4 regions of the Paenibacillus sp. GCM10012306 genome follow, and region 3 is predicted to be linked to each of the others. Evidence: riboswitches for the same ligand, from Rfam matches in the RefSeq annotation. Region 3 holds a riboswitch; each other region holds the start of a gene.
The links. Region 3 has a riboswitch for cyclic di-GMP ahead of ACFORK_RS11820 (flagellar assembly protein A). Riboswitches for the same ligand answer to the same signal wherever they lie in the genome.

Region 1 (8,087 bases), on a different contig from region 3:
CCTCTCCCATCCGAAAATTATCGTAACGCCGCATCTGGGTGCTTCGACCGTTGAAGCCCAGGAGAACGTTGCAATCGACGTTTCCGAGCAGGTACTTAATATCCTGCGTAACGAACCATTCATTAACGCTGTAAACATTCCGCCGGTAGCACCAAGCGTAATGAACAAGTTGCAGCCTTACTTTAACCTTGGTGAAAAACTGGGAAGCTTCGCGACCCAAATCACCGACACCGCCATTCGCGAAATTCACGTTGAATATGCCGGAGACCTCTCGGATGTAGATACACAGCCGCTGACCCGCTACATCGTGAAGGGTGTGCTTTCCCGCCACTTCGCTGGTGATGTCAATATTGTCAACTCCATGCACCTGGCCAAGACCCGCGATGTGAACGTCGTTGTGACTAAAGCTTCCAAGACCAAAGGCTTCACGAACCTCATCACTGTGACTTTGAAAGCTGAACATGATGAAGAGCGCCTCGTAGCCGGTACCCTGCTTCAAGGATATGGCGAGCGGATTGTACAAGTGAATAAATTCCCGGTTGATATTGCGACAGAAGGTCATCAACTCGTGATCTCGCACAATGACAAACCGGGTATCATCGGTCTGGTAGGCACACTGCTGGGCGAGAACAATGTGAATATCGCCTCCATGCAGGTTGGACGCAAAATTGTTGGCGGTGCAGCAATCATGCTACTCACTGTTGACAAGGCCGTTCCACAAGACGTGCTGGTGAAGCTGGCTGGACTGCCAGAAATCAACACCGCTGAGGAAATTGTTCTGCTGTAGGCTTAATGCTACTCCAGAAATGTTATTCTTATTGATACATTTAAGAAGCCATCCCCGTTCTTTAGCGGGGTGGCTTCTTGTATTTTACTCAGGAACAAGGACTCACGCTTTGCATAAATCCCATTTAATATATGACATCAACTGACATATTAATATGATAAACTCAAACTATAACACTCAAGGAGGAGAACAGATATGAGAGCTGACCGGCTCGTTTCTATATTACTGCTGCTACAGAATCGCGGCAAAATGACCTCCCGTGACCTGGCGCAGACGCTGGAGGTGTCCGAACGGACGATAATCCGGGACATGGAAGCGCTCAGTGCAGCTGGCATTCCCGTGCTGGCAGAGCGGGGACGAGAAGGCGGCTGGATGCTTACCGAGGGCTACCGCACCTCCTTGACAGGCATGAAACCGAAAGAGATCGCCTCCCTCCTACTGTCTGCTGATTCAACGATTCTTAGCGATCTTGGCATTGAAGAGGACTTCTCTTCTGCCGCCCGGAAGTTGGAGGCTATAGTAGCCCCGCATTCCAACAAGTTCGCGCTTGATCCAGTTCAGCGTATACATGTGGACGGCGTGAGCTGGCATCCTTCAGATGAAGCATATCCTTACCTAGCACTGCTGCAGGATGCACTTCGGAACGATCGGGTGGTCAAAATAACATACCTGCGAAATAACGAAGTCAGTGAACGGCTTATTAATCCACTCGGGCTAGTAACCAAACGCGGAGTTTGGTATGTCGTTGCAGAAAGTAGGGGAGTACTGCGGACATACCGGGTGTCCAGACTACAGCATGCAGAGCTCACGAGCGATTTTTTCCAACGCCCGGAAGGATTCGATCTTGGCCAGTACTGGCGGCAATCCACGCAAGCCTTCAAATCTGCCCTGCCGAGTTATCTAGCCACTGTGCTGATACGGGAAGAAACGATACAGGAATTTGAGCGGGAGAGATATCTTACTATAAAAAAAACTACCCCATGTTCCAACGCCGGGTGGCTGAAGGTTGATGTCGATTTCAACACTATGGAGTGGGCCTGCCGGGTACTTTTGTCATATGGGTCCAGTGTCCTAGCCCTCTCACCACAAGTTCTGCAAGAACAAGTACGACAAGCACTGGCAGATACAACCGCACTATATGAGTCTGTCGGACAGAATTTCGTCAAAGATGATCCCGAATAGCATTTATGTCAGTTCTTACAGTAGACCTATACCCGGTTAATCGCCTATAATATTACAATACACAACAATAAAGGGGGACATATTTCCTATGGACTGGATGTACAAGCTGCCTTTGAAACAAAGAATTGTCGCCGGATGTTACTTGATCGCCGCTTTATTCTCCATCCCTGTTTTGGTCACATTTATTATTCTCGGCAAAATTGTTATCGGCATCATTCTGGTGGTCCTGCTTACAACCCTGACTTACCCTCTTTCTCGCTTTGTCGAGAGAACGCTTACATCTTCTTTTGATGATATCTCTAACGTTACACATACGATTTCTAAGGGGGATTTTACGCAAAGAGCCGATGAGAATGGCTCCATGGGTGATATCAGCCGCTCCTTTAATACGATGATCGACAAATTGAAGACCATTTTGACCGATGCGTCACAGATCACACGTCAGGTTATGGATGCAAGCCGCGGTATTGAAGACAAGAATCAGAATCTGAAGATCGTCATGTCTCAGGTGGCAACCTCCTCCAACGAGCTAGCTCAAGGTGCCAACGAGATTTCTAGTGATATTGCTGGCATGATTGATTCTATTAAAGATATTGAAACCAAGGTGTCCAATTACGCTTATTCGACCAAAGAAATGAACAAGAAAACTATACATACGCTGGAATTAGTAGAGCAAGGTCGCCAATCGGTAGATACCCAATCGGAAGGCATGCGCAAGAATATTGAAGCTACACAAAAAGTAGCTGATACTATTGATGCCCTCTCCCATAACGCTCGCGGTATCACCATGATTACCAAGACAATTACCGAAATTGCGGAACAGACCAACCTGTTATCCTTGAATGCTTCCATCGAAGCTGCCCGTGCCGGAGAGCATGGCCGCGGGTTCGCCGTGGTCGCCCACGAAGTTCGCAAACTGGCTGAGGAATCAACGGCCTCGACCAAAGAGGTCTTCAGCTTGGTGCGAAGCATTGAAGCCGATATCAAGGAAGCCATTGCGAATATTACCATCAATGAGGAAGTCGTTCAGGTACAGAATGAAATGATCATTCAGACTGCACAAATTTTCGGGCAAATTGTCCAAAGCGTACAGTACATTACCGAGCAGATCGCCGCCTTCTCTTCGGAAAGCGATCTGATGCTGGACAGTGCCCTGAAAATCTCCTCTGCGATCGAGAACATCTCCGCCATTACCCAGCAAACAGCGGCCAGCACTGAAGAGGTCTCTGCATCGATGAGTGAGCAGATCAATGCTCTGGAATCTGTTGCAGAAGAGAGTGAAAAAATGACGTCAGCCGTCTTCCAGCTACAAAAAACGATTCATATTTTTAAATTTTAGAATTTGTCATCAAAATTTAATTTTTGTTCCTTTCAGCACAAAACTGCCGTATAAGCTCTATTTTATACGGCAGTTTTTCAAACTTATGAAACGTTTGCATTATATCGCTTTCAGACCTTTCCGTAAAATTCATACTCACAAATAACGATTCGCCTTCTCCCCTCTCAAGCATCCTACTTTTAACCCACTCACTTCCATTATAGTTTAGAAAAAAATAAGTATTTGGATTCAATTCTTTCATTAAAAATATCACGGCAAATGATGAGTCAACTAATTTCTTCAATTATTATCTAATCTTCTCCATCCAATTGTTTTGATCCAATTTGCATTTTTGCACCAACCCCTCTAGTCAAATATTCCATACTGACCCAATTAATAGTTTATTTTCGCTCTATTTTGTAACCGCATTCTAATTTACAATACCCCCTTGGATACATTTTAAATTAAAACTATATCCCTATTCTCTTTCATTTTTTTCGTCAAATTCCGAGTTCATTTGTGTAAAATATATTGACAAAGACGAGCTAGGAATATAATGTAAAGGAAAATTATTCTTATAATTAGTTATATAATTTATATGGGCAAAATTCCTGAAAAGGAATGACGCAAAGCCATGGATCTACAGCCTCATTTTTCTGAGGCCATGACTGCCAGGTTGCAGAGAAAACCAGGAGGATCGACTTAATCTTGCGGTCTGAGTGGCGGTTTTTTGCTTCCAACCTGTGCTCCATTATTCGAGCACAGGTTTTGTTGTTTCTTTATACCCGTTTGTATCGTTCTAATCATTTCGCATCACCAGAACGATAATATATTTATCTTTTTACTTATCCCAATTCATACACTTGAGAGGTGTTTTTTTTGAAGACAGTCGCAGATTTTATGGCGGAGGCACTACGTAATCTCGGAGTAACCCATTCATTTGGTATTATTGGTAAATCCATTTGTCCTTTAGTTCTAAAGATGGTGGATTACGGTATTGAGTTTATTCCTGGAAGACATGAATCCAGTTCCGGGTTTGAAGCCGCAGGCTATGCCCTTAAGACTGGCGGACTAGGTGTTGCTTTCGGAACATCCGGTCCCGGAGGAACGAACCTACTGACTGCAGCGGCCCATGCCAAAGCGAATAACCTTCCGGTACTATTTATTACAGGTCATCAATCCATAAAAGAATTAGGTATTCCGCAATGTCAGGATTCTTCCTCATATCTGGCTGATCTTGCTGATATGTTCAAACCGGCTACTCTATTCAGCAAGCTTGTAGAACGTGGCGATAACTTCAGTACCATTTTCAATCATGCTATCTCGATTGCTCTGAGCGGTAACCGTGGTCCCGTTCATCTTTGCTTGCCTTTCGACGTTCAGACAGAACTGCTGGAAGAATTCCCGGTAGTCTATCCAGAGCGCGAATCGTTCGTAAGCATCTCCAATTTTGACCGTGTAATCAACGCTATCAACAATGCTGAGAACCCACTGATTATTGCGGGTAAAGGTGTTAACCGTTCCGGAGCTCATAAAGAGCTGATCGAATTGGCTGAAACCTTCAACATCCCTGTCGTGACTTCTCCTGGCGGCAAAGGTGCTATTCCTTGGGATCACCCGCTGTATCACGGTCCTGTCGGTGTCGGCGGATGCACTCATGGTGATGATCTGCTAAATCGCAGCGATTTGTATATTGTACTGGGCTCCCGCCTGAGCGATATGACCATCTGTAATCTCAAACGTGAGAACCATCCAGAGACTTTAATTCAGTTCGATAGTGATCCTACGTTTGTGGGCAAAATTCTGACCTCCCAAACAATACCGGTCACCGGGGATCTGCGTGATAATCTTGTGTATTATCTTGAACACCTGGATAGAGATTCTGTGACCAAACGTACTACCGAAAGCTTTAACTATCGGGATGAACTGCCTGAGCTCCCTGGTCTCTCTCTGGCTTCAGTCATGAATGTGATGAGTGATCTGATTCCATACAACAACACTATGTTCGTGGATGACGGAAGCCATGGCTTTAATGCCGTTAAATGGTATAACGTTAAAAAACCGGGCAGTTTTGTGTTTGATGCCTATTTTGCCTGCATGGGCAACGCCATTGGCATGGCTATCGGCGCCAAGGTTGCATCACCGGATGAAACGATCTTCTGTGTGACTGGCGATGGATGCTTTATGATGCTCGGTGCAGAGATTAATACAGCAGTATGTAAGGATATCCCGGTTATTTTTATCGTTGTGAACAACATGCAACTGGATATGGCGCTTAAGGGAATGCAGAAGACTACGGGCCGAATTGACGGAACCCTATTCGAAGTCCCAATGGACGCCGTGAAGTTTGGTGAATCCCTTGGAGCAAGCGGATATCGCTGTGAGACGTTGGAACAATTCTCCGCTGCGATCGAAGATGCGGTAGCCTTGAACAAGGTTGCAGTAATCGAACTGTTGACAGACCGTGACGAAGTACCACCTACTGCACACCGTGTAGTGAATCTTTAATTAGGGGGCCAATTTATGAGCGACAATTTGAACAACAACATCAAAAGTGGTCTGAACCACTTTGCTAACTTATCAGGGGACTATGGTGCCAAAGCCTTGGCCCCTATTAAAGACCATTTCCCAGATCTGGCTGAATATATTATGGGCGCCGCCTACGGTGACATTTTTCAGCGCAACACGATCGGTGATGACTGGAAAGAAGTTGCAGTAATCTCCGCACTGATTGCGATGGGACAATACGAACAACTTGGCGTCCATTATGTTATGGCGCTAAGTGTAGGTGTCACTGAGGAGCAGCTTAAGGGTGTTCTGCTTCATTTGGTGCCTGCTCTGGGGGCTCCACGTGTAATTAGTGCCTTTAACGTATTGCTCGAAGTTTTGGAAGAAGTAAAGTAGTCCCTGTTCACTACAATAATTTACATTTTTCGACTTTTTCATTGCAAATATATAAATCATATGCTATTAATATAGTTAAAATATCCCAAAAATAAGTATAATATCGATTGTCGAAAATCGTGAATCAAAGTTTTTGGATATATTATTAATTTGCAAAATGATGTCCTATTTATCAGATCATACTAATTTATGGGAGCGATGAATGAATGGGTAAATTTATTTTGGAAACAGATTCGGTTAAAAAGATTATCAATGTCGAATTGGATGGCACTTTCTCTGAAGAGGATGGCATCAAATCCATTCAAGCCTACCAACAAACCATTAATCCGATCACCCCAGCAGACTATGAGCTGCGCTTTGATTGCAGAAAGCTTAACGTTACCGCTCCTAATGTTGTGCCTCTTCTGGAGGGATGCTTCACTATGATCAAGCAAGATGGCTTTGCCAAAGTGATACTGACCCTTGAGAACAATCCAATTCTTAAAATGCAATTGGCGCGCCTGGGACGTAAAGCGGGTCTGGATAACCTGGAAATTATCTCTACAGTTACTGCATAAGACACAACTTCATATTAAAACCTGTATTTTGCCTGATCATGCAATTATCCATCAGCTCATCACTAATAAGGGGGCAATTCAATGGCCGGCATAATCATCAGAGACATCGCTATCTATCATCCGAGTAATAAAATCGGCAATGATTTCTACATCAAGCATTTTGACGATAGAGGAATAGAGATTCGTGGACTTCTGGCGGCATTGGGTCGTAACACCCGCTACAGTATTAATAATGAGGACGAGAATGCACTGACTATGGGATTTGAGGCGGCTAGTAATGTACTGGAACAAGCAGGACTAACTGGCCAAGATATTGATCTTATCGCCTTCTCCACCCAGACGCCGGAATATATTATCCCGACCAACTCGGTGATCATGCACCGTTTGATTAATGCAGCTTCCCATACCATCTGCATTGACAGCAATGCAAACTGCATAGGTATGACGGCAGCCTTTGATCAGGTTAGCCGGCAGATGATGGCAAATCCCCGTATCCGCCGCGCGCTAGTTATCGGGTCTGACCATATTCTCCCGCATACCGACCGCAATAATCCAGTATATTATGCCGGCTTCGGCGATGCTGCCGCGGCCGTCATTCTAGAGCGTGATGAAAATGCTGTTGGATTAATCGATTCGATCTACCAGACAGACACTTGTGTGTTATACAATTCCATCTTTCCTGTTGAAGGCTTAGCCAAATTGGGAACAACAGGCGTTGCGCCTGGTGAATTCAATGTAAAATTCACTCCATTTGATGATTCCATTTGTGTAGAAGCGGCTACTGAATCAATCAAGACCTTGCTTGCCGATTCAGATATCGCTCCAGAATCCATCAAAGCAGCCTGCTTCTCGCAGCTGTCTCTTCCCAATATACTTAGTGTTGCGGAAAACGTCGGAATTGATAGCAGTGTAGCCGTGTATGTCGGGGATGAATTTGGCTATACTTCGACTAGCAGTCCATTTGTTGCACTTCATAAGGCTGTATCTACCGGTCAAATCGAACGCGGCGATAAAGTATTATTCTGGACTGTCGGTGGAGGCATGCAAAATATTGCAGTTGTGATAGAATACTAAGCTTATTTACTTAAGCAACCTGAAGAAGCATTCCAACAGTAGTTTCTACTTAGGAATGCTTCTTTTTCTATAAGCTCTAAATCTGTCCACAATCAATTCTAGTAGGCTCTTCTTTCCTGGTCTTAGTGTCTTACTCATTTATCTGTTGAAGATGCCTCTGGAGACGATAAGGGGCTGTACAGCCCCATTTGTTCCACGATGAACAAGATTAATCGGTGCCATTCAACAAAAAAGCACCTCTGATAATCAGAGGTGCCGTCAGGCT
Region 2 (8,087 bases), on a different contig from region 3:
TGAGAAAATCCATAATTAAACCCTTGATTAATGAACCTATCTCGAAATCAGGACTTGCTTCTTGTTCCATCTGGTAACGGACCCTAGAGACGCTATTTCCTAACACCTGACCATTCCAAAAAATAACGGACTCCATAGACGTTATGAGCAGAAATCCTGTGTAAAATCCACGGTTTGGAAGGAAATAGCGGCACCTGAGTCCGTTACATGTTCCAGAAGCTGCTTGATGTGCAAATAACGACGATAGGGTCCGTTAGCCCCCATGCATAAGTTTCAACCTTCTGAAGCAGTGGTTTTGGCAAGCACTGATGATGAATTTGAGCCTGATTTATAAGGCTATTTCTCGCCAACAATCGTAGAGAATGGTGTTTCTCGACAGTCTAAAAAACTCCCGTTAAATACCTTTTATCTATGCAATGACGGAGAAAAGAGGCTTTTTAACGGGAGAAATTCTCTTTGTTTATTACAAATAAGGTTAAATAAAATAATTAAAGGTATATTTCCCTGTTAATAAAGCCCCACTTATTCTCGAACGTAATCCCTCAAGTTACACCCTTGTATATCAAGAGTTTCCCCTATCCAGGATGTTAGACTTTTAAGTTCGTACTATATAGAATAATTTCACGTTGCTTTAATCTCTCGAATAAATCTGCAGCTCGTGAATCGACCAGTAATTGCCGCCGCTCCCTGTCTGCAAAATCTTCACATAGCGCGCCCGGGTCGGAGCAAAAGTAATAGTGGTTGCTTCCGTTCTGCCTTTCCCCGAAGCAATCCTGCTCCAGCCCACCCCATCTTCCGAGACATAGATTTCATAACCTCTAGGGTAATCATAGGCAGACAAGGTGTTGTCAAGATCCATCCTCTCAATCCTGTGAGCCTCGCCCAGATCCACCTGATAATACTCACCCGAGACTTGATGTTTGCCGGTGTCCCAGCGGGTTCGGCGATCGCCGTCAAAAGCGCTGCGTGGATTAGAAGTCTCGCCACTTGCGTTGGAGGAGGCCTGCCATCCACTACGATCCAGCGGCACCAATCCGGTAGCTGTGATCTGTACGGGTTCCGACATTACCGTGGAGCCGGTGGCACGTACCCTATAGGTATAGAGGGTACCCTCACGTAATTTAACATCCTTATACTGTGTGCTCTGAACACCGGAAGCGATGACCTGAAGCGCACCACCAGAGCCTTCGCCCCGCAGCACTTCATAGCTTGCACCCGGCGCTTCCAGCCAGTTCAGCTGAACGGCCGGGCCTTTGAGCGCAGCAGCCTTCAGTTTCTGTGGCGCTGACATTTTCACCTCGGCTGAGGGCTGTAAAATATATTGCACACCCTCCCCAGGCGCCAGTGTCTCCTTGAAGGACAGCACTGGAGAAGCTTGTTTCCCCGTTACATAACTACGTGCTTCTTCATAGGTATTTCCGTTGCCGAACCGCTCTCCCTCATAGACCTCCGCCTTCGGCATGGTTACATTCACGGACACCGTCTGCACCGTGTTCTCGAAATTCACCAGGTTCACCAGCACCTTGTTCGAGGTCGCTCCGCTGCCGGCAAGCGGGTCCAGTGTGGAAGTATCCACGGCACGGACATAGACAAGCTTGTCAGCCAGAGCTGCTTTATTCGTAACTTCATAGGTCAATGGAGCCCCATGGGTGGCATAGGCCAGACTCAGGCGACGCATGATGCTGACCCGGGAATCCTCATTATTTTTCGTATAATAAATCTCCGTCTTGGCGGGGTCATGCTCCTCAAGATTAAATCCGTATTTGAACAGGCTGAAATCCTTGAAAAACGCAGCATGCTGGATGAACATATCCGCATAACCGATATGCGCCCGCATAATCCGGTCGAATACGGCAGCCGTCCGCTCGGTTGCACCATACTGGTAGGCATCCACATGACTATCCGAGGTGCCAAATTCGGTGGTCAGCATTTTTTTGGCCAGACCGTCTGCAGCCCCACCAAAGGTTTTCAAATTTTCCGTAAAGCTGCCGCCGTTGCTGAAAATATAAGAATCTCCATAAGAATGTCCATTCGTCAGATCCGTTACTTGTTCCAGCTCCAGCCGCTGCTCGGGATCACGCTCCCACCCATCCGGGTCTCCGCACTCACGTACGCCCCCCTTCTGATTACCGCAGGAATTCTGCTGGTACTCCGGCCAATAGGCCCAGCCTGGGGCTACCGTCTTCAGATACGGCGCAATCTCTTTCCCCTTGGTATTCAGCCAATGGGCGACAGCCAGGTTAACAGCCTTGGAACGGTTGAACAGCCCCGGCTCGTTGTCGACTTCATAGTATTGAAAATACGGGCTATACTTGCGGAAATAATCCGTCAATTTCTTGGCCGCCTCATCAGATAGGGAACCATCGTCCTTCAGCTTGATGTCGCCGGTGTATAAATAGAGGGCAACTGCCTGCATGTTATAATCCTTGAGCACCTTGTAGTACTCTTCCATGTTGGAGCAGGACCGACCAACGTCGCTGGCGCAGCTGGCACGCATAATATTGCCGCTGTAGGCCACCCCGAGCCACTTCATAACATAAGGCAGATGCGCAACTGCACCCTCGTCAAAATAAAAATGCTTATTGTTCACCATCGTTCCGGTAAGGGTATAGCTGCCGTGAATCGGTTCTTTGATCGGCTCGTTTAGCGACTCCAGACTAAGATCATCCCAAGTCCACCAGTTGAACTTATCCTCGGCACTGGAAGAATACAGTCCTCGGGTCACCTGAAGCTTCAGCTCATTGCTCCCGACCTGCAGCTGCTCCTTCGGGATGTACAGTTCATAGGTTTTGCGAAAATTGTATTGATCTTCCGCTCCCGCGACACCGGCAATCTGGATAATACCCGATAACTCCCGATTGGAAAACACACTCATCTGCGGTACAGATTTATAGGCATCCAGGATACTGACGCGAAACAAGACCCCGTTCACCGGGATCTTGTCCAGTTGGTAGTTAATGCTAAGTTCAGGCTCTGTCGTCCCGTCCAGACCGGAAGGGATGCTTTTAAGCAACGTTGACTTCACTACGGGAGAAGCCACTTGAAACACCTTTTGGGCATCGGATGAACCGCTGACGGCAAATTCACGTGCTGAACCGTCATGCTGGCCAAATCTCCAGATTAAGGTACCGTGGGGAATAACAGGACCCGTATCATTGGCTGCGGTAAGCTTCGACATATCTACCTCCACTTCACCGCTGCGTGTACCGTCCTTTCCAAATACAGAGACAGACAATAGAAACAAGACTGTCAAGGCAGTAAATTTTAGTGTGGCAAGTAAAGGTTTGCGGGCTGATCTTATTATGCTCATTCCCTTGTCCTCGCTTTCTTAAGGTGATTTGCCCTGAAAGCTCTGCTTCCATTATGGTAAGAACAATGCATTCTGCGGTACAACGGCTTCTTTCAGGTGCGGTCCCGCCCACTTCAGAGAGATGCTGGCATCTCCGCGATTCTCATAATACTCCACCTTAATATCATATAAAGTATCTTTTCGCAGCTTCATGCTGCCGGTCCGATCCATTCCACTCCGGTTCTCCCAGCTGTCTATGATCAGCTTGCCGCCAACCCAAAGTCTGACTCCATCGTCTGCGGACACCGAGAAGGTGTAGTCTCCACTGGATGGTGGTTTGATTTTCCCTTTCCAGCGCACAGAAAAGGTATCGACGCCAATACCTGCCGCCGGAGAGCCCCCATGCCAATTAAAATCAATCAGACTGTCATGACGGATAAGCGCCGGTTTTCCCATCAACTCTGCGTTGTTAAAGTACTCTCCAGTCAGACCGTTTGTCGCAGTGATCGCCTCGGACACTGAGGCAACGCCTACCGTACGTATATAGTCACCTCTTGATACCGTATACGGACTACCCATAAAGCTTTGAATCTGCTGGGCACTGTTGTTTCCAGTCAGCATTTTGCCCCAGGTCATCATATATACCCAGCGGCTTTGGGTCTTGGCTAGAACCTCAGGGTCCGGCAGCTCGCCGCTTTCACCGATGCCGATCGGCTTGCTTCCAGCAAGCTCTAGCAGACCATCGTAGTAGGCTTGCTTATAGTCATTATTATAAATATCGGCCGCAAGCACATCGACGGTGTCGCTGCCTGGATAATACTCGCTGTAAGGGCCAGCAGTTGGACCCGGCGCGTTCGGATTCCATACCCACAATAGATTATCCAGCTTGTGGATATGGGTAAAGCGGTCGTAAACCAGATTCCATAGCGCGGCAAAATTGCTTTTGTCCCCCCACCAGAACCAGTCTCCATTCATTTCGTGATAAGGCCGCCAAAGAACGGGTACCCCGGCATCCCTCAATTTCCCCAGATACACAGCAATATCGTCTAGCTCTGCAATCAGGCTGTTGTATTGAGAAGTACCCGGGGTAACGTAGGCGTTGAACTGCTCTTGGCTTAGCTTCATGGAAACATTAGACCATATCGGGGAAGTTCCCGGCAGGTTCTGATGAAAGGTCATAGCGACAATGCCGCCCCCTTCATACCACTTGATGGCGCTGTCCACTACAGCCTGACGCTGCTTAGCAATCGTCTTCGGTGACTGATGGTTTAGAGCTCCTAATTCATAGCCATGCAGCAAAGCATATTTTCCACTGGCCGACTTCAGTTTATTATTGAATTCATCTGGGTTTTCCAGATAATCATGTTGCCCAGAGATGATTCCCTGTCCGCTAAGCTCCGTCAAATATTGCAGCAATCGGGAGGCCTCTGGCGAAGCCGAAGGATTAACCGGGTCTATTGCCGCTTTGTCCTTGGGATTATCCCAGGAGAGCAGGAGAGACAGTAGTAGAAGAACCGGAAACAAGGTCGTAAGCAGCCGATAATTACAGGATGGCTTCATGTGTCATCTTCCTTTCAGTAGTCAGGCTCCCGGTCCGGTAGAACCAAGCTGATCTCCGTCAAGGACAATTGTCTTCTTATCCCGGGAGCCTATAGTTCAGTAGCCCTGCCAAAGAGCAGGGCTACCGATCGGCTGAAAAGAATCTCATTGCTGTGATCCGTTAAATGCGTAAGGACTAGATAACGTAGTTCTCAGTTCCGTCCACGCTCGCGAACAATGCGCTGGTCGGAACGGCTTCCTTCACCTGACTAGGGCTTGCCCACATCAGGCGCACTCGGGCATCACCCAGATTCTCGTAATACTCCACTTTGATATCATACAGCTCCCCGGCATTCAGGGCGATGCTCCCCTGATGCTCAGTCCCGCTTTGATTATTCCAGCTGTCAATGATCGGCAGCCCGTTGATCCACACCCGAATGCCATCATCGGATTCAGTGTAGATCTGATAATTCTCGCTATACAGCGGTTTGATTTTCCCCGTCCAACGGATAGAGAAATTATCAACACCCAGCAAGGCTACATCCGGTGAACCCTGCCTCCAGTTATAATCAATCGCTGCATCATTCCGGGTAAGAACCGCCGTACCGGAAAGCTGCATATTGTTGAAGTATTCCCCCGTTAACCCATTCGCCATCGTATGCTTTCCCCCTGTTCCAGTATTCCCTGTTGGTGCAGCAGGAGGTTTCGGTGTGTTTGATGGCGTAACAGCGGGTACTGGAGGAGCCGGTGGTGGCGTAGGTGCCGGTACCGCTCCAGCCGCAAATTTGTCTCTGGTTACCGTGTAGCTGTTGTTCATAAAACCTTTAATATCATCAGTGTGGTTATTATCGTATAGCATTTTTCCCCAGGTCATCATAAAGGTCCATTTGCTCTGGGTCTCTCTCAGCTTGGCTACGTCTGGCATTTCCCCGTTCTCTCCGATACCGATCGGCTTCCCGGCCGCCAGCGCCAGCAGACTGTCGTAATGGCTTTGTTTATAATCGTTCTCATATATATCTGCAGCGAGAATGTCTACTTTATCCGCACCCGGATAGGTCAGAGCATACGGATCCGCCCAGGCATTCGGGGCATTCGGACTCCATACCCACAGCAGATTATTCAATTTATGAACGTTAACAAAACGGTCATACATAATATTCCAAAGTGCAGCGAAATTATTTTTCTTTCCCCACCAGAACCAATCTCCATTCATTTCATGGTACGGCCGCCATAATACAGGTACCCCTGCATCACGTAAGCTTTTCAAAGGTATCGCCACTTTATCCAGTTCGGCAATCAGGTTGTTGTACTGTACCGTCCCTGGTGTAACGTACTTATTGAATTCCGCTTGGCTGAGACTTCTGGAGACATTGGACCAATCATAGCTGGTTCCCGGTAGGCTCTGATGGAAGGTCATGGCGACTACTCCGCCGCTTTTGCTCCAACTGATGGCGCTGTTCACTACATTCTGACGATACCAGGCAACCTGGCTCTCATTCTGCCCGCTGATAGCGCCCATCTCGTAACCGTGCAGTGCGGCATATTTACCGCTGGTATCTTGCAGCTTGAGATTGAACTCATCGGGACTCTCCAGGTAGTCATGCTGCCCTGCAATAATTCCTTTACCGGATAAAGAGTACATGTAGTTAAGTAATTTTACAGCTTCGGGCGAGGCAGCGGGATTCACCGGAGTACCGGAGCCTGCAGCTCCTGCCATAGACGGAACGATTCCCACGCTCAGTGGAAGGGTCGTCAGAAACAGAGCAACGGACAGGAGTGCGCGCAACAAACGATACTTACGGTAAGCTTTCAACATACATCTCCCTTTCGGTAGCCAGGCTGCCATTCTTGCGAAAGGCCCTATAGCTTTGCGTCCCTATCTTTCGATAGGTTTGCCGTTTTCGTTATTGAAGGATCTATCCCTCTTACCGTAAATATCGACGCTATTTAATTATTTTTTAGTGCATTTATGAAAAAAATATCATTTTTGAGTCTTTATACCTGTTTTAAAAGCTTCGCATTTGGTTAAATAGATAGTTTGTTCTACTAAATTCCCCTACGCTCGAATCCGGTCCTAGGAAATAAACTGATGCAGCTCAATATCATCCCAATTCAGGGTGATACGGATATTATCTTCCTCTACCAGTTCAGAGCCTGTCTGCACTTCAATAAACTCCACGTCCGTTAAAGCCAGAATGGCATGCTTGGTGCCTTCCGGAATGCGAACCACATCGCCCGCCTTTACGTTATACATTTTCTCATTCAAAACAATGCTGGCTTCCCCGCTGATAATGGTCCAGACCTCACTGCGCTTGCGGTGCAACTGATAGCTGATATTCTTCCCTTGTGAGATGCAAATCCGTTTCGTCAGCACCTCATTGCCTTCTTCATATTTCACATAGTCAATGACACGATAATGACCCCAGCGACGTTCCTCGTACATTGGGCGCTGATCAAACGACTTCAGCACTTCTTTGATCCGTGGGCTTTCCGCTTTATGGGTTACGAGAATTCCGTCGGGACTGGCAGCGATAATTAGATCTTTTGCACCAATGACCGTAATCGGAATATCCAGTTCATTCACGAGGCAGGTGCCTTCGGAATCAGCCGTAACAACCCCTTTGCCGACATGATTGCTGCTCATCTCTTCCGTCAATGTATTCCACGTGCCCAGGTCCTTCCAGAATCCATCATACGGCTGCACAACAATCCGTTCTTCCTTCTCTACCACTTCGTAGTCAAAACTGATGGAGGACAGCAGTTTATACTGCTTCTGCAGTTCCTCATAGTTGAGAGGCAGCCCTTTACGCTGCAAAATATCCAGCAAATAGCCAAGACGGAAAGCAAACACACCACAGTTCCACAGCGCATTGCGACTGATCAGCTTCTCCGCCTGCACGCGATCCGGCTTCTCCTGAAAATGGCTTACCTGCATAAAGCCGCTCGCCGCAGGCTCATCGGAGGTCGGGATGATATATCCGTATTTCTCCGAAGCATGCTCAGGCACCACACCCATCAGCGCCAGATTAGCGCCGCTCTCCTCCATCGTATGTTCAAGCTGGGCTACCGTTTCAAAGAAAGCAGCCTCAACATAAGGGTCCACTGGCAAAATAGCCACCGTCTCGGCAGGCGACACGCCAGCCACGGTATATAAATAGGCTGCTGTCAGCGCAATAGCCGGGAAGGTATCGCGGCGCTCCGGCTCAACGATAATCGGCACATGGCCTCCCAATTGGCTCTGAATCATTTCTACCTGTCC
Region 3 (8,087 bases):
ATACGAACTCCCCTTTATTAGCCTCGTTGTAGCATTTCGGGGGACAGAAGTGCAGCTCGGAAAAGTACTCTTGGATACTGGATCTGCCAGCACACTACTGAACGCCGATATTGTAAGAGACATAGGAATGGTACCCGAAGAAAACGACGTAGTTGATATTATTCGAGGTGTGGGCGGGGTCGAGTATGTTTACACTAAAACTCTAGATTCCTTAACGCTCGGCGATACGGCACTTAATAATTTTCAAGTTGAAATCGGAAATATGGACTATGGCATGGAAATCGACGGCATACTCGGTTTTAATTTCTTAAAACAAGCCGGTGCCATCCTTAATCTCAGGCTAATGAAAATAAAAATAACAGGTTGCTAACTACACTCAAACCTCTTAACCCTGCTCCCCAATCCAAAGAAGCGCCCAACCGCGGTACTCCGCAGTTGGGCGCTTCTTTTGTCCATCAGCCTTCTCGTAAGAGGACTGATGATTACTTTAGTTCACCATCCCCATATACGGACGGTGATTATTTCTTGTTCATCTTGAACTTCAAGAACAACTCGTTATAATGGGCGAGCATTTTTTTGCCCAGGTTGTCGTAGACCTCCAGGTGGTCTGTGATTTCGGGCGGCGGGTAGAAGCGAGTGTCCTCGGAAACATCCGGCGGCAGCAGCTTCAGCGCCGGAGCGTTCGGCGTGGAGTAGCCGACGTACTCGGCATTTTTTGCCGCTACATCAGGACGCAGCATGAAGTTGATGAACTTGTGCGCACCTTCCACATTGCCCGCTGTACGCGGAATGACCATATTGTCGAACCATTTGTTCGACCCTTCCTTCGGCACAACGAAGTCCAGCTTGTCATTGTCGCCCATAATCTCCGAGGCGTCGCCTGACCAGACGATACCTACTGCGGCTTCTTCGTTCGCCAGCAGCATTTTGATCTCGTCCCCGACGATGGCCTTCACGTTCGGCGACAGCTTGTTTAGCTTGGTCAGCGCTTCCTGCAAGTGTTCCTCGTTGGTATCGTTAACGGAGTAGTGCAGGCTGTTCAGCGCCATGCCCATGACCTCACGTGCCCCATCCACGAGGAAAATGTTATTCTTCAGACGGCTGTCCCACAGGGAATCCCAGCTGCTGAAATCCATCCCCTTCGTCATCTCCGGGTTGAAGATAATCCCGACTGTTCCCCAGAAATAGGGAACGGAATAAAGATTATCCGGATCAAACGACAGATTCATGAACCGTGGATCGATATTAACGAGATTCGGGATTTTACTGTGATCCAGTGGCAGCAGTAGGTTCTCTTCCTTCATCTTCGAAATGGCATAATCCGAAGGAATCACGACATCAAAGGTCGTTCCCCCCTGCTCTACCTTGGTCAGCATCGCTTCGTTGGAATCAAAGGTCTGGTAAATGACCGTAATCCCGGTCTCTTTCTCGAACTCCTTCAGCATGGCGGGATCAACATAATCGCCCCAGTTGTAGATGGTCAGCGTGTTTTTTCCCGTGTAGCCCTGGTTGGAGTTCATCCATGACCCCAGATACATCAAGCCAAAAGCGACGATGACAATGGCGAGAAAAGCATTAACCAACTGTTTCATCTAGGCACCCCCGCTTCTGACACCGATTCTGCAACCGGAGCGGCTGTGCGGTTCTTGCGAGTTGTCAGGAAGTAATAACCGACCACAAGCAGAATGGTGAAGAGGAAAATCAAGGTCGAGAGCGCATTGATAGACAACGATACGCCCTGTCTCGCTCTGGAATAAATCTCAACCGACAAGGTCGAGTATCCATTACCGGTCACAAAGAAGGTAACCGCAAAATCATCCAGCGAGTAGGTTAGCGCCATGAAGAATCCACTAAAAATACCCGGCTTGATGATCGGCAGAATGACCTTGGTCAGTACATCCCGGCGGCTGGCACCCAGATCGCGGGCCGCATCGGTCAATGTAGGGCTCATTTCCTGCAAATGCGGCAGAATCATCAGCACCGCAATCGGGATACTGAAGGCCACGTGCGAGAGCAGCACGGACATGAAGCCCAGCTTGATCCCGACAATCGTGAACAAGATCAGAAACGAAGCCCCGATGATGACGTCTGGGCTCACGATGAGTACATTGTTCAACGACAACAGGGTGTTCTTCGCCCGGCGGCTACGGATGCGATAGATGGCCAGCGCACCAATCGTCGCAATCAACGTGGCAATCGCCGAAGACAGCAGCGCAATGACCAGTGTATTGATCACGATAATGATCAGCCGGGTATCCTGAATCACCTCACGGTAATATTCCAGGGTGAAGCCTTCGAACTTGTGCATCGTCCCCCCGCTGTTGAACGAGTAGTACATCAGATAAACAATCGGTGCATACAGCACAGCGAACACTAAAACGAGATACAGATTCGAGAATCCGTTTCTTTTCCTCATCTCTGCACCCCTTTCCGTGCGCCGCCCCACAGAATCATGAACAGCGCCATAATCGCAATCAGAAATACGGCTACTGTGGAGCCCATGCCCCAATCCTGTGTAACCAAAAAGTGCTGCTCAATCGCGGTACCGAGCGTAATGACCCGGCTACCGGCGATGAGGCGCGTAATCATAAACAGAGATAGCGCCGGGATGAATACCGCCATACAGCCAGAACGCACACCCGAAATCGTCAGTGGAAAGACCACCCGCCGGAAGGTTGTCCAGCCGGACGCTCCCAGATCACGCGCGGCATCGAGCAGAGACAGATTAAGCTCCTCTAGCGCACTGAAGATCGGCAGAATCATGAACGGAATAAAGATGTAGACCGACACGAACACAAAGCTGAAGCCCGTGAACAAAATTTGCTGCTCACCGATCCCAAGCACATCGAACAGGTTATTGATCGGTCCGAAGGTGCCGAAGATCCCGATGAAAGCATATGTTTTCAGCAGCAGATTAATCCAGGTCGGCAAAATAATCAGCAGCAGCCACAGCTGCTTATGCTTCGTTCTCGTCAGCAGATAAGCCGCCGGATAGGCGACCAGCAGCGAGAATAGTGTGATCAGAAACGCGTACCAGAAGGAGGTCAGCGTCATTTTCAAATATACAGGTGTAAAGAAATTCACGTAATTGTCCAGCGTCAAATGACCGTCCAGATCAAACAGAGAATAGTAGATGACTAGCAATACCGGAGCAATAACAAACAAGGCAATCCACAAATAATAAGGGATGAGATAGAACGACCGGCCCTTATTGTTCATGACTCTCCACCTCGCCGTAAGCTTCCAGACGTCTGTCGAACTCTTCCTCCGTTTCCCCGAATCGCATAACATGAATCGCTTCAGGATCGAAATAAAGGCCAATTTCACTGCCGACAGTAGCTTGACGTGTGGAATGGACCAGCCATTCATGCCCGGACTCGTCATAACAGCTGATCTCATAATGCACACCCCGGAACAGCTGGGAATCGACGCGCACGCGCAGCTTGCCTTGCTCCAGAGTCGTAATTTCCAAGTCTTCTGGGCGAATGACGATCTCTACGGACTCATTTGGGCGTAGCCCAGCATCGACACACTCAAAATGGCGCCCGTTGATCTCCACCAGGTAATCTTCGATCATAACCGCCGGAACAATATTGGATTCGCCAATGAAGTCAGCCACGAAACGGTTAATCGGTTCATCATAAATATCGTGCGGTGTGCCGCTCTGCTCGATTTTGCCCTTGTTCATGACAAAGATCCAGTCCGACATCGCCAGTGCTTCTTCCTGATCGTGCGTGACGAAGATAAACGTGATCCCCAGTCGCTGCTGCATCTCTCGCAAAATGTACTGCATCTCCGTCCGCAACTTCAAATCCAGCGCCGACAAGGGCTCGTCCAGCAGCAAGACCTGTGGCTCGTTGACGATGGCACGGGCGATGGCTACGCGCTGCCGCTGACCGCCGGACATTTCGTTAATGGCCCGCTGTTCGTAGCCTGCAAGGTTCACAAAGCCCAGCGCCTCCTGTACCTTTTGCGTGATGACATCTTTCTTCATCTTCTTGATGCGCAGACCAAACGCCACATTCTCGAACACATTCAGGTGCGGGAACAAAGCATAGTCCTGAAATACTGTGTTGACCTGCCGCTCGTTGGCAGGAATGTGGTTAATCACCTGGCCGTTCAGTATGATCGAGCCGCTTGTCGCCTCTGCAAAGCCTGCAATCAGCCGCAGAATCGTCGTTTTACCGCAACCGGACGGACCCAGCAATGTATAAAATTTGCCCCGCTCAATCTCGAAACTGACCTCTTTGAGCACAGCCTCTTCATCGTCGTATTGCTTCGTTACCTTCTCAAAAGAAATAATAGTGCCTTCCTGGGTAGCTATAGCTAACAACCTCCCTGCCTTTAGTAATACAATCCTATTTTACCCGCTTCCTGCGGGGAACAATCGATATCGGCATGCCCAGTGCGGATAAGCGACAATTCCTCCTTTCGTTCGACACTCCATATAGGTATAGCATAATAGATAGCTTCCCCTTATGCGATAGCTTAGATTGTTAACATCCCCCAGAAACTTAACAACTTCGTAAAACTTATCAGGATTTTCGTCAAAAATGAGGTGATATAATGAAAACGGATGAAAGTTAATTGATGTTTTCCTATTTTTGCGAAAGAAGATGAAGAACATGAACGAGGGGTTACTGGACCGCCTTGAGAAATTTGGTTTTTCCCTATATATGATACGTGTGACGCTAGCTGCATCGCTCTCTTGGGTGGTGGTGCACAGTCTTTATAGCAATCATTATCTGTACTTTGCTCCGCTAGCTGCCATTCTGATTACCCAAGGTACTGTTAAGGGCTCTGTAGAAAAAGGAATCTACCGGCTCCTCGGCATCATTCTTGGCGGGATCGTCGCTCTGATCGTCGGTAAGTTCTTTGACATAAGCGGGCTCTCTATCCTGCTTATGCTGCTCATCGGCATTGGCATCGCCACCGCCTGCCGCGTGAATATTCAGGCCGTGACCCAAGTAGGCGTCACCTCTGTTATGGCCCTTTCCTTCTATCAAAACGATTATGTAGTCTCTAGAATATTCGAAACCTTCATCGGCGTACTGATTGCCGTCCTCATCAATATGATTATCGTTCCGCCGAAGGGGTTCGTCAAGGTAAAAGCCTTGGCACTTGAAGGAAGCCTGCTGCTCGCAGATGCACTGAGAGGACTTGCCGCCGGAGAACAAAGTACGGAGAAGGGCAAAGCCGTATCGAAACAAGCCGGGGAGCTGCTGACACGAAGCCGCAAGCAACAGAAAGAGATTCACTACACACTATCCCATTACCAATGCCGTAATGAATTGCACAAGCTGAGCACAGCTACTACTCATCTGAAAACCGTTCATGCCTATGTGAAGGAAATTGCCGATGAGATTGCTCTGCTTCCACCGCATTATGCAGCTGCAGAAGGGCTGGCTGGTTCGCTGGAAGCCACCGCGGATTGCATCGCACTGTACGGAACGAAGACCCTGTCCGATATCGAGTGCACCCGTTCCCTCCCAGACGCCCTGCGCCATGCACGGGAATTACAGCTCTCTTGCTTCTCAGAGCTTCAGAGACATTGCCCTCTGACAGCCATGCGCGATCTCGGTGCAGTGTTCTCCCACTTGAACCGGGTGCTGGAAGAGGTGGAGCGGGCGGAATATGCCACCTGTTCAGTTGTACCGCATGAGGCCAAGACCAATATCGCACAAGGTATTCATTACATGAAAAAAGGACTCTCCCAAAAGCTATAAACGGGAGCGTCCTTTTATTTTACTAAAACCATCTTACGCGTTATAATTAAGGAAATGTGGAATATATAGGTACTTCTGTGGACTATTTGATCCCATGAGAGACGTCCCGGGCCATCCGGCTTAGACGCCTCTCTTTTACATGTGGACGGTCTGGGTGAATTTATTTATTTTATATTGTCAATTCGTTACTTTAGCACTAAAATTAAAAGGATTTAATGCCGACAATTTTATATATACGACGTACCGGCGCCTTCTTTTTTTGTCGATTTTAGTCGATTAAAGTGCCTGATGCTGAGTATACATCATTGATCCATTTTTAAAGGCAAACTATTCGAAAGGGTAGGACGCAAAGCAATGGGCCTAAGAATGCACAAGCTGCATTTATGGTTGCCAGGCTGCCAATTAGACGCCTGCATGGCGGATATCCCTAGCGGATATCGCATCTTAACCCGGTGCTCTCTATGTACAGATGCCTTTGATTATACAAAGAAGCGAGGTAACAGAATGTCGCAACACCCTAATCGAAATGACGTAAAAGAATTTGCCCGGCCATTGCCGATAGAGCCCTCCGAACAAATCTTGAATAGTGCTCCACAATCTCTACCACTGGACGACACGAACAATAAGGACGGCATCATCATTATTCAAAATAATCAATTTTTCATCACCTCACCTTTATCTGGCGGCAAACCTGCTGTCATCTCTCCCGTTCCTCCCGTTGTCCTTAGGAAGAACCGGCAGATCATTACTGCCCCTACCGAAGTATTGTCATCCGACCGCCTGGAGTGGGAGATTGAAGAGCCCGCACCGTATGAGATTACAGTCTCCGAAGACAAGTTATCGGCTTTCCTTACCCTGCGACGGTTGGAACAGTACGCCTGGCGCCTGAAGGATTGTGCAGCCACGAATAACATTGCGGTTAGTGCGGAGCAGGACAAGAAAGCCCTGCTGTCTACAGTCCGCATCGAACAGGTCCTTGCCGACTTTGACAAAAAATCCATCTCCCAGAATCTCAATATTCCAGCGATTTACGAGGCATTGAACCACCCTACCGGACGGCCTGTCCGTGTAGCGGAAGGTACCGCGCCCAAACCCGCGATCAATGCAAGAATCGAGATCCCTTTTTCCGAGGAAGCCCTGACCGCAGAAATCTTCCATAGAAACGTGAGTGGACAGGAAGAGCAGAATTACCCGGACATCCCAGAAGTCCAAGAGGGCGACATCGTAGCTATCAAGCATCCACCCATCGAAGGGGTTCCCGGATATGATGTGTATGGACATCTGCTGCCTGCTGCCCCACCTGAGGATTTCCAGCTTATAGCCAAGGAGCATACACAGCTTATATCCGGTCTGAAGGTCATGGCGCTTCGTACAGGCAGACCCCGCCTGACAGGAGTGAAGGGCAGAACCTTTGACATTGCCGCAGCGCACAGGGTTCTGGGGAATGTCAATCCTGAGACCGGCCACATCGTATTCCCGGGGGACGTTGCTGTTCACGGCGATGTGGAAGAGCAGATGATTATTGAAGCGATTGGAAATGTCTATATTTACGGAAACGTGAAGAATGCGACCATCGTTGCAACCGGGAGTATTTGGATACATGGCGATGTGGTGGAGAGCAGACTGTATTCGGGATATCATGGAGTTTTGAATAACCGACTCTACCATCTGTCAAAACAGATCCTAGAGGAAGGCAATCTGCTACGGAAGGCAGCCAAGGTGTTGGCCAAAAAGTTAGAAAACCGCCAACAGCCTGTGAATTACGGCCAGGTCATTCAGCTTTTGCTTGATACCAAATATAAACGATTTGCGATTCTGATCCCCGAGCTTCTGCATGTTCTCTCCGATATCAAGCATTCCTACCCTCAGGATATAAAACAGTTGAAACGATTGCTCGAGGTCTTTTTGCAGCCGGATCAATTTATCGGGATGTTGAATGATGCGGTTGTGGAATCCTTCCTGAAGCTGCTAAAGGATATGTACAACGGCATTACGGTTATGCTGGAGAGCAAAGTCCGAATTGATCTGCCCTATAGCGACAATAGCATCATTCAATCTGGTGGCAACATCACCATTTATGGGAAGGGTACTCGGCAAAGCAATCTGCAGTCCGATGGAGACATTGCCTACACAAGCCGCAATGCGGTCTGCGAGGACTCCAATTTAGAGGCCACAGGTGCCATCACCGCGCAGACGGTTGGCGGGACAAGTGAAACCAACTCCGTCCTGAAGGCCGGAAAGAGACTTGTTCTGCACAAAATGAGCGGCGGCAGAATCAGTGTTGGCGGCTACTCAGAAGAGGTTACCGGATTGCTGGAGAACGCCGTGATCACACCACAGACGCTACAGCGCCGACAATAA
Region 4 (8,087 bases), on a different contig from region 3:
GTCGAGCTTCGGCAGGCCTGGTGTGCTGCGCTCTTCTTGAGCGGCACGGGCGAAGCCTTCTACGACAGGATTAACAAACTCCAGGTGGCTCGGGTTGTTCGCCAGTGTCAGCCTAGTGCGGACGGTTTCGCCTTCACGTACGGCGCGATCAGCACCCAGATGGTACTTTACGTCTCCGGTCCAGCCGTAGTTAATACCCATGGAGCCTTCCGAAGGGAACAGTTCCTTGTTCGGTGAATGATGGAACTCGGAGAAAATGATATCGTACGGCTTGCCCAGGATATGAGCCAGTACGTTCAGACGCCCGCGGTGGGCCATACCCATCAGGATATGCTCGGCACCTTCATGCGCGGCAGCGCGTACGATTTCGTCCAGCATTGGTACCAGGGCATCATTGCCCTCCAGACTGAAACGCTTTTGGCCTACGAAAGTCTTGTGCAGGAAGGTCTCAAACTGCTCCACTTGAATTAGCCGATTCAGCAAATCCTTGCGTTCGGCGGTATTCAATGGCGCAGGTGAGTTAACGGACTCCGCCTGGCTGTTCAACCAGCGAAGTTCCTGTTCATCATGCACATGACCAAATTCGTAGGCTATAGTTTGTGTATAGGCTTGGCGCATCCGGTGAACGGCGTCCCAAGCGGTTTGAATATTATCCGGGACATTCTCCCAAATTAGTGAAGCAGGGAGGGCCATGAGGTCCTCTCGCGTCAATTCATACGTTTCATGATTCAGCCATTTTGTCATAGGATTGTGATCCCGCTCCAGCGGGTCAATATTGGCGGCCAAATGGCCATATATACGAATGTTAGCGATTAGCTTAGAGGCTTTGACAGCCTTGCGAAGCCAAACTGCATCTCCCGAGACGATAGGCTGCGGAGCTGGTTCAGCATCCGGCGCCAGGGGAGGCGGGCCATAAACAGTAAAAAGTTCACGGTAATTATTTTCAACTGAGGAGGGGTCTTTCACAAACTGCTCATACTTCTCCTGAATGTAGCCCAGATTGGGGCCATAATATTTGCTCCAAACAGATTCATTGTAGGGCTCTTTGGCTGCCATGAATACATCCTCCTAACGGATGAACTCCAAACGCGGGGCGCTGGTATGGGCCTTGTTCGGAGCTGTGATGGTTGCGTTTTCATTTCCTTACTATTGTGCTACTTTCGGTGGCCTTAATCAATTCATACTTTCGTCCAATCCAATCGCAAAACGGTATGGTTCAGCCTGGTCATTGATGCCATAGCGCCATAAATAGATTACATCAACAAGTGTAACTATTAAAATAATTCGATAGTCCTCGTTTTTTTTATAAAACCTGATTACAATGCTCGGATATGGGTTAATGGTTCTATAATTAGTCTATTTTGGGTTAGTAGAATTATTAATAAGTTCAAAATTGTGCATTGGGTACAGGTGGTTTCAACTTGGACAGGTATTAGTCAAAAAGAGCTAAACTTTTTACATTTCTCACCTTAGAAATTCCCAGAAAACGACACACTTTTCCGATTCTTTCTTGTATAATGTTATTGCAGTATGGTTTTTAATAATAATTTCTAGCCAGATCCTTTCATGTAAAGGGTCCAGTAAAGGGTAAACCTGTTGAAAGGCAGGGGCACAAAGTCTCGGGTCTAAGGTAGAAATACTACGACGGCCGGACTGCCTGGGGACGCGAAATCTTAGGAGGAGATTTTTTGGATAAGTCCAACCAGGGGAACAACGGAGAACTGCAGACAGTTGATCTGGATTTAGAATGGGTATATTTGCTGCTGAGTGCCAAGAAGGCGGGCATCAAGGCGGAGGAGATTCGCCGTTTCTTTAATGAGAAGGCTTTGAAGGCTATTTAGCAGCTTGAATCATAACAGATACATATAGAGAAGGGCACAGCATATGCTGTGCCCTTCTCTATATGATGGGGCCCCAAGCTATTGAAGCGCTCAGGGCCGAAATCTTTAATCCTTTTGTTCAAGACGCCATTTTTGATAATCTAGAAATTCCTTGAACTCCCGCTTGCTGATGCCGGAGCTCATTGCCTCTTGCACGAGCCGGAACCATTCCGAATCCAGCGGCGTCTCTTCAGTGTCGGAGAGGTCTCCATATAGCAACACGTGAATAGATACTTGTAGTGCGTCGGCAATTTTTTCAATGAATTGGATAGAGGGGTTGGACTGAATATTTCTCTCAACATTACTCAGGTACGACTTGGCCACATCCGCCTTGTCCGCAAGTTCGGATAAGGATAAGCCCTTCTCGACCCGGAGTTCATGGATGCGCCCTCCCATATTATCAGGCACGATGACAACGCCCCTCCGTACTTTTTGTATAAGTATAACAAATTTCCTTGAAACGGACAAAGACACATTGCTGTTCAGAGGAGAAAAGAGGAGGGGATTGGAGCAAAAACCGGCATGTCTTAGCCCGGTGAAGGGTGTAAGAGATGCCGGTAGTTTTTAGGAATCAGACTTATTTTAATTCTCCGGCGCCTTGCTTGGCGTTGAAGGTCAACTTCACGTCCAGTTTGTCACCTTGGAAGATGTTTTGATCCTGGCCGTTCTCAACGAACTCAAAGGCTAATTTGAGCGTCTTGGATTGGGCTGCGGAGATGCCGCCTGGGAAGGCATTGGCTACCAAATCGTAGCCTGGATTGCTCTGCAAATCCTTGAGTGTTGCTTCGGCAACGACATGGCCAGCAATTGAGCCGCTAGTATAGCTGCTGTCAAGGAGCTTTACTTTAAAGTGAGCACCCAGATCCTGTCCGGCGTTGTTGCTGTTAGTATCAGTTACGATATACGTAGTAACCAGCTTCAGTTCTTTAATGTCGAGCGAGCCGCTATTCTGCAGAGTGAAGTTGCGGACAGCGATGTCACCTGGCTTCAGATTGCTCAGGTTCACATTTTGCTCAGGATTAGTATTCAGATCCAGCGTACCAGCGGCGAAAGTTGCTGTGCTTTCCGCTGTATCGCTGAAGTAAGCGAAGGTGCCGCCCCCGATTAAAGACAATCCCAAAGCCGCCGTTGCTACGCCAAGACCCAATGTTTTTTTGATACCCATGAATAAATTCCTCCTCTTATATGGTTAATAAAATGGTAGACAAAATAGTTAATGCGTTGAGATCGAACGGCTTACTTGTATTCGCCAGCGCCTTGTTTAGCCTCGAAGGTCCACTTCAATTTCAGGCTGTCTCCCTGGTAGTAGTTCTGAGGCTGGAGGTTGTCGACAAAGGCAAACTGAACAGACAGCTTATCCAGAGTTCCTGCCTTGATCCCTGATTTTTCGCCGAAAACTGAACCAAGGATGCCTGCTTTTACAAGGTCAGGCGAAAGGTTTTCCAGCTCAGACAGTTTTTTAATCAGAACCGGAGAAGTGATCTTGTCTTTATTAACCAGGAAGGTGACCACGATGTCATCTTTCAAGTTATGGGTTCCATTGTCATTGTTCACGTCTATAACTTCAGTTGCCGTTTTCAGCAGCACTTGGGAAATATCAAGTGAGCCGCTATTCTTCAGCTTGAAGTCTCTGGTGATGATATCACCTGGCTTGAGATTGTTGAGGTCCACGATCACAGAGGGATCAGAATCCAAGCTCAATGTTCCGTTGTTAAAAGAAGCTGTACTTTGCGCGGTATCGCTGAAATATGCGAAGGTTCCCCCGCCGACCAAAGTCAATCCAAGCGCTGCTGAGACAACGCCCAGCCCCAGTGTTTTTTTAATATTCATTCTTTCATCCCTCTCTCGATCTTTTTAGTTTCTGACTTTACGTCATGTATATTGTTGCTCCACGTTTCGTAAACGGGAGTTTACAATCCTATTAATGTAAGGTGTCCGGCAGTGACTCAGCAGGGGCAGGCACATTATTCTTCTTTTCCAGAGCGGTGATAGCTTTCCAGGTACTGTATAACGCGTACAACAGGAGCAGGAGACCTGGTACGATCATTAGCAGCACGCTACCTGCCTTGGAAACTGCGAAGTTCATGGCATAACCAACATAAGGAACGGTAAAGCCGGTATACTCTCCGATCACGTTGGTCGAACTGACCGGGGACATGTCGGCAGCGTTATTGTTGTCGCCCTTGGTTGTATAGCTGGCCTCGCCAATGGCGCTGTTCATGCTGACATCGACGATACGGTGGGTGATCAGAATGTTCTCTGGATTCATGAAGGTAATGACATCGCCTTTCTGGAAGCGGGTCATATCACCACCGGGTTTGAGCGCAATGATGGAGCCGGTATGGATGCCCGGTTCCATGGAACCGGATAGGACCGTCTTGATTTGATAACCGAAGAAGGTAGGCTCTCCGCCTGAGGCCTTGGAGACTACAACTGCTGCGACTACCACCAGGAACACGATAAGCATCAGGGTGGTTATCGTATTGCCAATGATTTTTTTGATAAGCATTTCTTAATCGCCGCCTTTAATGGAATCTGATTCTGGAGAAGCAGAGGGTGCTGGAGTTGCCGAAGGAATTGAATTCGTTACTGGCAAAGTTGTAGCTGAAGGCGACGGCTCTGCGGACGGCTGTACGTTCGGTGTTTCCTCAGGTGTGGAGATAGGGGCAGGCTCTCCGCTCGGGGAGTCTGCGGGCTCAGCAGTAGCTGTTGGTATTGGAGAGGCCGATGCCGCTGGTTCGTCCGTTCCGTTGTTCTTGCCATCAGGATCGGGGTTGCCGGCCGGAGGTGTTTCTGGCTTAGGTGCACCTTTATCCGGCTTGCCTGCTTTTTCCTTGGCTTTCTCAGCAGCTTCTTCCTGCTTTTTCTTCTCCTCTGCTTGCCGTTCTTCTTCCTCCTTGCGGGCTTGTTCCAGCAGCTTGGCTTTTGCCTCGGCGATCTGCTCTTGCTGTCCTTTCAGAGTGTCAATCTCGCTGGCGAGGGAACGCTTAGCCTCGTTCATCTCTGTATTCATCTGTTCATAGCTAGACTGTAACTCCGTGGAGACTTCTGTTTGGGGTGTGTAGGCTCTGGCGAAGAATGTCAGGATGGGCTCCTGGGTCAGGAAGGCCGGAATGTTTGGTTCCAGCAGGGATGTAACAGGACTCTCCGGAGGAAGTGAACCTCCGAGTTCATGAATTGAGACGAGATAATTTAGAATTCCGGTCAAGGTGGTTACAAGAGATTCGGACAGTACGTTGCTTTGACTAAGGCTGCTTTGGAACTCCTCGAAGAATTGGGCATCGCGGATTTCCAGACAGTTGGGTTCTAAGTTGATCATATACCCTCCGATCTGGGACAAAATTCGGGCAGAGCTTGCAACCTCTTGCATAATCTCTAGCCAGACCCCTGCATTGAAGCTAAGCTGGCTATCAAGCGCACCAATCTCACCGGTAGCCGCTGTAATCTGCTGCGCGGTCTCCTGCGCGGCATGGTCCAGCTCTTCCAGCGACAAGCCTTCGACCGCTGCGGAGCTTCCCAAAGCTAGCGTGACAGAGTGGCTGTTCAGTGAAGCTGTGAGTTCGTTAATCCTTTTAATGTGGTCGCCCAATTCCTGCAGCAGCTTCTCGATCTGGCCGGGGAATACTTTGCACAGCTCTATTGTGGTGTTCTGCTGCTTCGAAGTGTTGAATTCACCATAAGTGCTGCCGATCTGATTGGACGTATAAAGGAAAAGAACCGATATGGCCATGCCTGATTGCAGCATTCGCAGACCGATATGCTTACGTTTTCTTTTTCGTTGGCGAGCTGATCTAGGATACAGAGGAATACCTCCTCTCATTTCTTACCGGGATGCCGGTTCGCTATATTTGTTCTTTATTAAGAACGATGTGATAACCAAATCATACACGGGCACTAGGAAAAAGAAAACCGCTAATTTCATTGATTTGTGCTTTATAAAGAACTAAAAATGCTTATTATCTCTTATATACTCTGTATATCGCTAGTTTTCTAATAAAATTCGTAATAAAGAACGATATTGTGTGCCTGATTATGAAAAAAACCGGACCACATTTAATGTGGTCCGGTTCGTTACGTTTTGATCATTAGAGTAGGGGGACTAAGAGGGGGATAGAGAATGTTCCCTCCTTTTTGTGATTAAAAACCTGTATTGTATTTCTCCTCACTGGAAGAGCGGTGTTTGGTGTTGTCCTTGTCTTCCTTCTCTTCGTGCCTCTCCAGATTCAGATCTTCCATCGGAATTGCGTCAACGGTTGCTTCACTTTCGTACATCTCGAACAGGCTTTCCTGATCTGTAGGGTACTGTTCGGGATTATCAAGGCTGGTGCCTCCGAACGGTTTCTTGGGATTGCTCATAACATGTTCCCTCCCTTGCCTAATAATGATGAAGCTGGTTATTTCTTAAGGGTTATGACGACAGTGTGCCCGTGATCTTACTAATCCATAACCATTCTAGACCCGACAGATTTGTTTCTACCCGTATCCTTGTTAGTAGCATTCAGCTTACCGACGGTCATCACCCTTTAATGTGCAATTTTGAGCTGGTCCAAAAAGTAATATCTGATTAGATAAAATACCATTAAATCCTTGGCATTGGTTAATGCATACAAAAAACAGAGGCCCTCAGGCCTCTGTATCCAGTGATGTTCCGATATCGCATAGTTTGTTGGCCAGCACATCCTCATAAAGACGCTTAAGCCACTTTAGTTCGGTAAGACAATGCTCGTACCGTCCATACATTACATGCAGCACAGATCGGGGCACGAGGGGGATATGCTCTTCATAAATCTGATAGGTCAGATTGACATCATGTTCTGCCTTCAGAACACGTTCGTTCAGCAGTTCTGCAAGCTTTTCCTGGTCTACATAGCGGGAGAAGGCGAGTGGAATATATAGTGGATGGAAGACAGGATCATTCTTCTTGATCTGCTGCAGGATGAGCTGCTCGAATATATTCTTGCCCTTGTCAGTAATGCTATAGATCGTCTTGTCAGGTCTGTCCTTGCTGCTTATCACTTCTACCGCTTCAATGAGCCCATCTTGCGACATCTTGTCGACAGCATAATAGAGTGACCCCATCTGCAGCTTCATAATCTGGTCCATTCGGCGATCCTTCATCACCAGTGTGATTTCATACGGGTGCATGTTCCGTTCCAGGAGCAGGCCGAGAACTGCAAGTTTAATGGACATGGCTTACCTCTTGGAGGGGGACGTCTGTGCCGATTTACCTGGAATCAACAGACGGTCACCTGGCGGCATCAGCAGCACGAAGACCAAAGCGAGTACTGCAGGGACCAAGGCCCACAGGAAGGTATCCGCAATGGATGTGGAGAGTGCAGATGATATTTTCTCCAGAACTGGTGCTGGAATCTTGGCTCTGGCTTCCGGAGTCAAAGCGGCACGTGGATCACCGAACGCCGCGGTTTGGCCACCGGCACCAAAGGCTTCAGTTAAGCTATTCGTAAAGCTGTTACGCTGAATAATCCCAAAGATCGTAATCCCGAGCGTCATCCCGAGCGAACGCATAAATGTGTTGGTGGAAGTAGCAGAACCGCGTTCACGCATCCCGAAGTTATGGATGGAGGCCATGCTCAGAACCGAGAAGGAGAAGCCGACGCCGAAGCCAGTCAAGGCCATAAATACATTGAGCAGCAGGCGAGAAGTGTCCGGTGACAAAGTGGTCAGCGTGAACACCCCGGCAACGAAGCAGATCGCTGACAGTATCATAATGTTGCGGAAGCTTGTCTTGCTTGCGAGTAGACCACCTGACTGGCTTCCTAGAACGGAACCAATCATCATCGGCATCAGAATTAGCCCGGAATTGGTTGCTGAACCGCCAAATACGCCTTGGACGAAGATCGGAATATAGATGGTTGCCACAATAAAGGCCGAACCATAGAAGAAGGCGGTAATGCTGCTTGTTGCGAACAATCTTTTACCAAACATGGCGAACGAGATGACTGGCTCTGCAGCTACACGTTCGATGAGAATGAATGCGATTAGGAGAACAGCAAAGCCTGCGAACAACCCGAGGATTACGGAGGAGTCCCACGCATATTGATTGCCGCCCAGTTCCAGGGCGAACATGAGGCAGATGATGGCTGCAACCAGTGTGAAGGCTCCGCCCCAGTCAATACGCTGCTTGGAATGGGTAACAGATTCTTTGTAAGACAATGCAATCAGGAAGATGGCGACAATGCCCAGTGG

Region 1: linked by a shared signal. The riboswitch ahead of ACFORK_RS03745 (thiamine pyrophosphate-binding protein) and the one ahead of ACFORK_RS11820 (flagellar assembly protein A) in region 3 are both predicted to bind cyclic di-GMP.
Region 2: linked by a shared signal. The riboswitch ahead of ACFORK_RS19375 (glycosyl hydrolase) and the one ahead of ACFORK_RS11820 (flagellar assembly protein A) in region 3 are both predicted to bind cyclic di-GMP.
Region 4: linked by a shared signal. The riboswitch ahead of ACFORK_RS21820 (anti-repressor SinI family protein) and the one ahead of ACFORK_RS11820 (flagellar assembly protein A) in region 3 are both predicted to bind cyclic di-GMP.

What each region holds. Positions count from the first base shown of each region.
Region 1 covers NZ_JBHRYW010000002.1:7,529-15,615, reverse strand. The annotation lists gene serA (phosphoglycerate dehydrogenase) at 1-787, shown strand, start outside; gene ACFORK_RS03760 (helix-turn-helix transcriptional regulator) at 983-1,969, shown strand; gene ACFORK_RS03755 (methyl-accepting chemotaxis protein) at 2,058-3,308, shown strand; gene ACFORK_RS03750 (hypothetical protein) at 3,325-3,591, opposite strand; cyclic di-GMP riboswitch class I at 3,879-3,971, shown strand; gene ACFORK_RS03745 (thiamine pyrophosphate-binding protein) at 4,158-5,795, shown strand; gene ACFORK_RS03740 (carboxymuconolactone decarboxylase family protein) at 5,811-6,191, shown strand; gene ACFORK_RS03735 (hypothetical protein) at 6,398-6,748, shown strand; gene ACFORK_RS03730 (3-oxoacyl-[acyl-carrier-protein] synthase III C-terminal domain-containing protein) at 6,830-7,822, shown strand.
Region 2 covers NZ_JBHRYW010000009.1:34,409-42,495, reverse strand. The annotation lists gene ACFORK_RS19385 (discoidin domain-containing protein) at 632-3,178, opposite strand; gene ACFORK_RS19380 (glycosyl hydrolase) at 3,362-4,849, opposite strand; gene ACFORK_RS19375 (glycosyl hydrolase) at 5,025-6,644, opposite strand; cyclic di-GMP riboswitch class I at 6,655-6,735, opposite strand; gene ACFORK_RS19370 (sugar phosphate nucleotidyltransferase) at 6,903-8,087, opposite strand, start outside.
Region 3 covers NZ_JBHRYW010000004.1:223,364-231,450, reverse strand. The annotation lists gene ACFORK_RS11850 (retropepsin-like aspartic protease) at 1-370, shown strand, start outside; gene ACFORK_RS11845 (ABC transporter substrate-binding protein) at 519-1,592, opposite strand; gene ACFORK_RS11840 (ABC transporter permease) at 1,589-2,416, opposite strand; gene ACFORK_RS11835 (ABC transporter permease) at 2,413-3,219, opposite strand; gene ACFORK_RS11830 (ABC transporter ATP-binding protein) at 3,209-4,333, opposite strand; gene ACFORK_RS11825 (FUSC family protein) at 4,626-5,726, shown strand; cyclic di-GMP riboswitch class I at 6,038-6,129, shown strand; gene ACFORK_RS11820 (flagellar assembly protein A) at 6,231-8,087, shown strand.
Region 4 covers NZ_JBHRYW010000011.1:60,432-68,518, reverse strand. The annotation lists gene ACFORK_RS21825 (2-oxoglutarate dehydrogenase E1 component) at 1-1,056, opposite strand, end outside; cyclic di-GMP riboswitch class I at 1,577-1,661, shown strand; gene ACFORK_RS21820 (anti-repressor SinI family protein) at 1,689-1,841, shown strand; gene ACFORK_RS21815 (helix-turn-helix domain-containing protein) at 1,947-2,276, opposite strand; gene ACFORK_RS21810 (TasA family protein) at 2,458-3,045, opposite strand; gene ACFORK_RS21805 (TasA family protein) at 3,117-3,710, opposite strand; gene sipW (signal peptidase I SipW) at 3,802-4,389, opposite strand; gene ACFORK_RS21795 (hypothetical protein) at 4,393-5,700, opposite strand; gene ACFORK_RS21790 (hypothetical protein) at 6,018-6,236, opposite strand; gene ACFORK_RS21785 (PadR family transcriptional regulator) at 6,504-7,070, opposite strand; gene ACFORK_RS21780 (MDR family MFS transporter) at 7,074-8,087, opposite strand, start outside.